Regions from separate parts of the Leclercia sp. CFBP8987 genome, predicted to be linked through region 1. Evidence: predicted binding sites of a transcription regulator. Region 1 holds the regulator's gene; the other holds the start of a gene.
What was found. The regulator Fur, encoded in region 1, represses iron uptake genes when iron is present. The targets are predictions, from matches to a motif close to ATAATAATGAGAACNACTATCAA.
Positions count from the first base shown of each region.

Region 2: a site for Fur is predicted at 1,213-1,235, ahead of SOM40_RS16625 (Nramp family divalent metal transporter). Genes of this name have one in related genera too.

Region 1 is NZ_CM188255.1:1,316,637-1,320,804, reverse strand. Features, by position in the region: gene ybfF (esterase) at 1-501, shown strand, start outside; gene ybfE (LexA regulated protein) at 630-917, shown strand; gene fldA (flavodoxin FldA) at 1,073-1,603, shown strand; gene fur (ferric iron uptake transcriptional regulator) at 1,895-2,341, shown strand; gene chiQ (ChiQ/YbfN family lipoprotein) at 2,488-2,817, opposite strand; gene chiP (chitoporin ChiP) at 2,864-4,168, opposite strand, start outside.
Region 2 is NZ_CM188255.1:3,450,764-3,454,931, reverse strand. Features, by position in the region: gene SOM40_RS16630 (NupC/NupG family nucleoside CNT transporter) at 1-927, opposite strand, end outside; gene SOM40_RS16625 (Nramp family divalent metal transporter) at 1,275-2,516, shown strand; gene ypeC (DUF2502 domain-containing protein YpeC) at 2,546-2,884, opposite strand; gene SOM40_RS16615 (aldo/keto reductase) at 3,011-4,009, opposite strand.

The DNA.
Region 1 (4,168 bases):
GGCAAAGCGGTCATGGCGTTGACGGCCATAGCCCCGGAGCGGATTGCCGGGCTGGTGGTGATCGACGTCGCCCCAGTGGATTACGACGTACGCCGCCACGATGAGATCTTCGCTGCCATCAATGCCGTCACCGACGCCGGGGTCAGCACCCGCCAGCAGGCCGCGGCGCTGATGCGTGAACATCTGGATGAAGAGGGCGTGGTGCAGTTCCTGCTGAAATCCTTCGTCGACGGCGCGTGGCGCTTCAACGTGCCGGTTCTCTGGGATCGGTATGACCAGATCGTCGGCTGGCAGCCGGTCCCGGCGTGGCCGCACTCTACCCTGTTCATCACTGGCGGCAATTCCCCGTATGTCACCGAAGCGTACCGCGATGCGCTGCTGGCGCAATTCCCTCAGGCCAAAGCGCATGTCATTGCCGGGGCCGGACACTGGGTTCATGCTGAAAAACCGGACGCGGTGCTGCGCGCTATCCGCCGTTACCTCGCTGACATCAATAATTGATTAAAAAGAGAGCGACTGGTCGCCGGCAGGCCTCCAGTCGTTGGCGTGCCGTTTTCGGTGATGTATGATGGCGCGCTTATCGCCCGGGCATTAGCAGGGTGTCTTGTTTCCCCCGAAGTCTCAGAATCATGGCCAAAGAACACACGGACCGCACGACAATAGATCTGTTCGCGAATGAGCGTCGCCCGGGACGACCGAAAACCAATCCGCTATCGCGTGATGAACAGCTGCGCATTAATAAGCGCAATCAGCTTAAACGCGATAAAAGTCGTGGGCTTAAACGCGTCGAGCTGAAACTGAATGCTGACGCTGTCGATGCGCTGAATGAGCTGGCGAATGCCCGTGATATCAGCCGCAGTGAGCTTATCGAAGAGATGCTGATCGCGCAGCTCGAGAAATGGCACGGCAAGGTTTAACTCAGAAAACTCCCCTTCTTGTTGCTTTCATGTAGCACAGAGTGCAGTCCTGCGTGATAGCAGTTTCCGCAGGCTTCTCTGTTCTGCTATGATTGCCCTTATCCGTGGCTAAATTGCGCCACCATACCATTAAGTATCAAGAGGTTATTTTACTCATGGCAATCATCGGCATTTTTTTCGGCAGCGACACGGGTAACACCGAAAACATCGCAAAAAACATTCAAAAACAGTTAGGTAAAGACGTTGCCGATGTGCATGACATTGCGAAAAGCAGCAAAGAAGATATCGAAGGTTACGATATTCTGCTGCTGGGCATCCCGACCTGGTATTACGGTGAAGCGCAGTGTGACTGGGACGACTTCTTCCCGTCTCTGGAAGAGATCGACTTCAACGGCAAGCTGGTAGCCCTGTTCGGCTGTGGCGATCAGGAAGACTACGCAGAATACTTCTGCGATGCCCTCGGCACCATTCGCGACATCATTGAGCCACGCGGCGCGGTGATTGTGGGCCACTGGCCAACCGCTGGTTACCACTTCGAAGCCTCTAAAGGTCTGGCCGATGATAACAACTTCGTGGGTCTGGCTATCGACGAAGACCGTCAGCCGGAACTGACCGCTGAGCGCGTGGACAAATGGGTTAAACAAATCCGCGAAGAACTGCACCTCGACGACATCCTCAACGCTTGATGATGTCGCGGCGCAACGCTAAAGTTGCGCCGCATTGATAGGTAATTCCAATCAAAATAATTGCTACAAATTTTTAACTTTTGCTGCCATACCTGTACAATGATCCAGGAGTAAACGGGGAACCTTGTAACAACTTTGTTGGCGGTACCTCGTTTTTATAAGCATACTTTACTTGAGACTTGCAGTTTTCATTACGTCATGGCAGTTCTATAATGAGACGCATTATCCCAGGTGCATTTTCTGTCACTTCTTCTTTAGAAGTGAATCGTTTAGCAACAGGACAGATTCCGCATGACTGACAACAACACCGCATTAAAGAAGGCCGGACTGAAAGTCACGCTTCCACGGTTAAAAATCCTGGAAGTGCTTCAGGGTCCGGATAACCATCATGTCAGTGCGGAAGACTTATACAAGCGTCTGATCGACATGGGCGAAGAGATTGGTCTGGCTACCGTTTACCGTGTACTGAACCAGTTCGACGATGCAGGCATCGTCACGCGTCATAATTTCGAAGGCGGTAAATCCGTGTTTGAACTGACGCAGCAGCATCACCACGATCACCTGATTTGCCTCGACTGCGGCAAAGTGATCGAATTCAGCGATGATTCCATCGAATTACGCCAGCGCGAAATTGCCGCACGTCACGGCATTCGCCTGACCAACCACAGTCTGTACCTGTACGGTCACTGTGCCGAAGGCGACTGTCGCGAAAATGACCACGCGCACGACACGAAGTAATCCCTGCATCGACACTGAGCCAACCTGACGGTTGGCTTTTTTTTTGCCTTTTTACAGGCAAAAAAAGAGCCCGGTGGCGCTACGCTTACGCGGGCCTACGGGCTCAGTTCCGGCAGTTTGCACCACCGGGCGTGGCAAAAAGCAGATTACTTCGCGTTGTTGCTGCGGATCTCCTGCCAGATTTTATCGCAGTTTTTGGTCACGTCCTGATTGTTACCCGTTTTACGCGCCTGAATACAGGCCTGGTAATCCGCCACTCTGACGGTTTCCTGGGTCGCAAACTGTTCGTGTGCCTTCTCCTGGCGCAGCACGTCCAGTACGCTCTGGCAGGCCTCGATCTTTTCTGGCGAACCTTCAGCGGTATTGATGCACGCGCTGTAGGCCTCTTTCAGACGCGTGTCTTCTTTCTGGGTCTGGGGTTGTGCGCAGGCGGCCAGTCCTGATGCCAGCACCGCGACCAGTACGATTTTTTTCAGCATAACGGTCTCCAGTCAGGCGGGGAATTCCCCGCCCGGATTGTCATCAGAAGATGGTGAATGGGGCGATAACCATAAACTTCACGTCACGCTCATCCTGGAAGATGTTGCCGTAGCCGCCGCCGTAGCTTGGGATATCGGAATGGTTGTCATACTGCGTGAAGTGCAGTTTGAACATAGTCCCTTTCGCGCGGCCATCCTGCAGGGTGTAGATCGCATCCAGGCTGTAGGCCGATTCCTTGATCTTGTTCGAGGCGATATCTTCACGCTGACCGGCACTGTTGATTAACCAGTCGGCCGGTTTCGCATCCCAGGCGTAGACATAAGACGCGCCAACGCTCCAGCCCGCCAGATTCCAGTTGCTCAGATCGTACATGGCGCCGAAGAAGACCGCTTTTTCGCCGTTGGCGTTAAAGTCGGAGCGGTTATCCCACCACACGTCCAGACGACCGTTGGAAGACGCATAGGTTGGGGTCATACGCTGCAGGAAGTAACCCTGCTGCCCTTCTGCCTTGACGTAAGTCCCTTCCAGACGTAAATCGACCTGCCCGACTTTGTAACCCAGGGTCAGCGCCTGTAGCCAGGCCGTACCGTCGTAGATATCGTTCACGGTGCCGCTGTCGGCTTTATCACGCGTGCCGTAGAACTGATAGGTGGTAGAGAGCGGACCGCCGACGATATCCAGCTTATAGCTGGCTTTGGCAAAGTACTGATCGATGAAGCCTTCAGCCTGACCAAAAGCGGCTTCCAGGATCAGGTTATTTTTGAAATCGTACTTCGCGCCGAAGGAGTGGAGATAGTCGACGCGGGTTTTTCGGTCATTCTGATAGAACTTGTCCATCTCGAGATGCCACGGCGCTTTGTACTCGTTGGTCCACATATAAGAGAAGCTCAACGCACCGCTATCGCCGTAGTCAAAGTTGGCCCCGGCTTCGGCACCCTGATAGGTACCCGGCATAAAGCTCCAGTGCGGCGCTAACAGGGTTTGACCGGTTGGCTGTAACCAGCCGCCGCGGGCCCAGGCCGGACCGTATTTAAATTTTGCTGCCGCTTTATACAGGCTGATCCCGCTCTTATCGCCGGACCAGTCCTCTTTATAGGCTTTGTTGCTGGAGGAGAAAGCGATTTCGTTCGGGTGGCCGCTGTCGCCGTTTTCCGCCATTTCGATGGCAGTGAAGGCAGCCAGATCAAGGCCGAACATGTCAGCGGCATAGCCGGACTGGAAATCAAGATTGGCGTTCCAGGTGGAGTGAGCGAGGTTAGTTTTATATTTATCTGACTCAACATCTTTACGGTCACGTTCACGCTGCCAGTAATAGATACCGCCCGTGAGGGTTGAATCATCAATGAA
Region 2 (4,168 bases), 2.1 Mb from region 1:
TGCCATAATACTGCCCACCTGCAGCGCTTCGCTTGCCGGGACACCCATCACCCAGGCGACCGGGTAGAAGATATAACCCAGAATGCCCTGGAAGGAGATACCCAGCACAGCAGCAAACAGGGCGTTCAGCGCGGAGATCAGGGCGATAAAGCCGATCAGCATCGCGGCAACGATAACCGCCACTTTGAAACCTGCCAGAATGTACTCGCCCAGCATTTCGAAGAAGCTCTGACCTTCGTGCAGATTCGCCATCTGCAGGTTCTCTTCACTCTCATCCACGCGGTACGGGTTGATCAGGGACAGAACGATAAAGGTGCTGAACATGTTCAGAACCAGTGCAGCCACCACATATTTTGGCTCCAGCATGGTCATATACGCGCCCACGATAGACATGGAAACGGTAGACATTGCGGTAGCCGCCATGGTGTACATGCGGTTGCGGGACATTTTGCCGAGGATATCTTTATAGGCGATAAAGTTCTCAGACTGACCGAGGATCAGGGAGCTTACGGCGTTGAAAGATTCCAGTTTGCCCATGCCGTTCACTTTAGACAGCACGGTACCGATAGCGCGGATCACAATTGGCAGAATGCGAATGTGCTGCAGAATACCGATCAGGGCAGAGATGAAGACGATAGGGCACAGAACCTTCAGGAAGAAGAACGCCAGACCTTCATCGTTCATTTTACCGAATACGAAGTTAGTCCCTTCGTTGGCAAAGCCGAGGAGGCTTTCGAACATCTCGGAGAAGCCCTTTACGAAACCCAGACCCACGTTGGAGTTCAGGAAGAACCACGCGAGCAGAACTTCAATAACGAGTAATTGAATAACATAACGAATGCGGATTTTTTTACGATCGCTGCTGACCAGCAACGCAAGCACGGCAACGACAACAAGTGCCAGGACAAAATGTAGGACGCGGTCCATATTTGCTCCAAATATGAGGCAGGTTTAATTTCGCTGCACATTCTATGAAACAAGCGTAAAGAAAACGAGATCAAAGCCACACTATAGTCACGTCCTGTGACGAGACTCAAAAATAGTGACATACGATACGTTTTTGTTATGTTGTGTAAATGAGTTAAAAGTTAAGTTTGTGTGCTACGCTTCACAAAGGTTGCGTGTATTTATCGTTTGGCAGCCTTTCCACGTTTTCAGCCTGCTTATTGTTCTTCGCTATCACTGTAATCAATATAACCATTTTAAATGAACTTGATAATCATTCGCATTTTGATAGCATTAAACATAGCAAAGGCTATATTTCTGAGGCAAAAATGACCAACAGTCGCATTGATGAGAGTAGCAGTGGCAAAGCAGCACGCAAAATGCGGTTTGCATTAATGGGACCTGCGTTTATTGCCGCTATTGGCTACATCGATCCCGGTAACTTTGCGACCAACATTCAGGCCGGGGCCAGCTTCGGCTATAAACTGCTGTGGGTGGTGGTGTGGGCTAACCTGATGGCGATGATGATCCAGGTGCTGTCGGCAAAACTGGGCATCGCCACCGGCAAAAACCTCGCAGAGCAGATCCGCGACCACTATCCGCGTCCGCTGGTCTGGTTTTACTGGGTGCAGGCCGAAATTATCGCCATGGCGACCGACCTTGCGGAGTTTATCGGTGCCGCAATCGGCTTTAAGCTGATCCTGGGCGTATCGCTCCTTCAGGGGGCGGTGTTAACCGGTATTGCCACCTTCCTGATCCTGATGCTGCAACGCCGCGGGCAAAAACCGCTCGAAAAAGTGATTGGCGGCCTGCTGCTGTTCGTGGCGGCGGCCTATATCGTTGAGCTGATCTTCTCCCAGCCTGACGTCGTCCAGCTCGGCAAAGGGATGGCGATCCCGAGCCTGCCCACCACGGAAGCGGTGTTCCTGGCGGCCGGGGTGCTGGGCGCCACCATTATGCCGCACGTAATCTATCTGCACTCCTCGCTGACCCAGAACCTGCACGATGGGTCGCGGCATGAGCGTTATTCTGCAACCAAATGGGATGTGGCGATCGCCATGACCATCGCCGGGTTTGTTAACCTGGCGATGATGGCCACCGCCGCGGCAGCATTCCACTTTAACGGTCATACCGGTGTGGCCGATCTGGATCAGGCCTATCTGACCCTCGAACCGTTACTCAGCCACGCCGCGGCCACCATTTTTGGCCTGAGCCTGGTGGCAGCGGGTCTTTCGTCAACGGTGGTCGGTACCCTGGCGGGACAGGTGGTGATGCAGGGATTTGTGCGCTTCCATATTCCGCTATGGGTGCGTCGTGCCGTCACCATGCTGCCGTCCTTTATTGTGATCCTGATGGGGCTCGATCCGACCCGCATTCTGGTGATGAGCCAGGTGCTGCTGAGCTTTGGTATTGCGCTGGCGCTGGTGCCGCTGCTGGTGTTCACCAGTAATAAGACGTTGATGGGCGATCTGGTGAACAGCGTGCTGGTGAAACGGGCAGGGTGGGCGATAGTGGTGCTGGTGGTGGCGTTGAATCTGTGGCTGCTTATCGGCACTGCGTTGGGATTATAAAAAAGGCGCCGTGAGGCGCCTTTTTCGTATTAGTGACGATGACCGTGTCCGCCATGACCGTGACCTTTGCGGCCGCGATGGTCATCACGATCGCGCCAGCCTTCACGGTAGCCGCGTTCATAGGCGTTACGTTTATCCCAGCCACGGTGGTAGCCGTTGTCATGTTTGTGCCAGCGTTTGCCACGCCATTCATAATTACGATGCCAGTAGCCGCGGTCACGCCAGCCGCCACCGTCCCAGTAGTTACCGTAATTATCGCGATCGCCAATTTGTAATTTTACGGATGGCAACAGGGTGATTTCGCCAGCATTAGCGACCAGCGGGGCTGAAGCCATTAATACTGCTGCCAGAATCAGGGACCTGAACATTATTATTCTCCTTCACGATCGGAGCCGTAAGCGGCTTGTTAACGCAATATTAAGGGGCGGTAAAGCCCCGGATAATCGCTTTAACTCCTAATTCAGAAGGCGTAGCACTTTTTGCTAAAAGTGCTTTTAAATAACGCTGCTCAGGATTGATTCTATTTCGCTCAGCTCCTCAGGGGTGAAGTGACGATTCGCCAGCATCCCCACCGCATCGTCGATTTGCGCCGTTTTGCTGGCACCGATCAGCACCGAGGTGATGGCCTCGTGATGTAATACCCAGGCCAGCGCCATCTGCGACAATTTTTGGTTACGGCGTTCGGCCAGGGCATTGAGCTGGCGCACTTTTTCCAGCTTCTCGTCGGTGACCTGATCCGGGTTGAGGAAGCGGCTGCCGCTGGCGGCGCGGGAATCTGCCGGAATACCGTTCAGATAACGGTCGGTAAGCTGGCCGCCTGCGAGCGGCGAAAACGCAATGCATCCCACTCCTTTCTGCGTAAGCACATCCAGTAATCCTTCTTCCGGAGCGCGTTCCAGCATAGAAAACTTTGGCTGGTGAATAAGGCACGGGGTGCCCAGATCGTCGAGGATGTCGATGGCCTGTTGGGCCAGCTCCGCCGGGTAGTTGGACAGTCCGACGTACAGTGCCTTGCCCTGACGCACCAGATGGTCGAGCGCTTTCATGGTCTCCCGTAGCGGCGTTTCCGGATCCGGGCGGTGATGATAGAAGATATCGACATACTCCAGCCCCATGCGTTTCAGGCTTTGATCGAGGCTGGCAATCAGGTATTTACGCGACCCCCAGTCGCCGTACGGCCCCTCCCACATGGTATAGCCCGCTTTGCTTGAGATGATCAGCTCATCACGCAAATTGCCGAAATCTTCCTGCAGGATCCGGCCGAAGTTACGCTCCGCCGATCCCGGCGGTGGACCGTAGTTATTGGCAAGGTCGAAATGGGTAATCCCCAGATCGAAAGCACGATGTAAAAGTTGACGGCTGTTTTCGATCAGCGTGGCATCGCCGAAGTTGTGCCACAGCCCGAGGGAGATGGCAGGCAGCTTAAGACCGCTTTGCCCGCATCGTTGATACAACATTGATTGATAACGATTTTGCTCCGCCTGATAAACCATGAGTTTTTCCCTCTGCGTCAGATAGTCTTTCAGTGTATACGTTTACACCACGACTGAGGCACACAGAGTAGCGCGCAAAAATATGTAAAGCATGGTTTCCATGATCTGAATATCGCCATTCCTGGACAGCTATCATGCTTCTTCAATACTCAAAGTGAC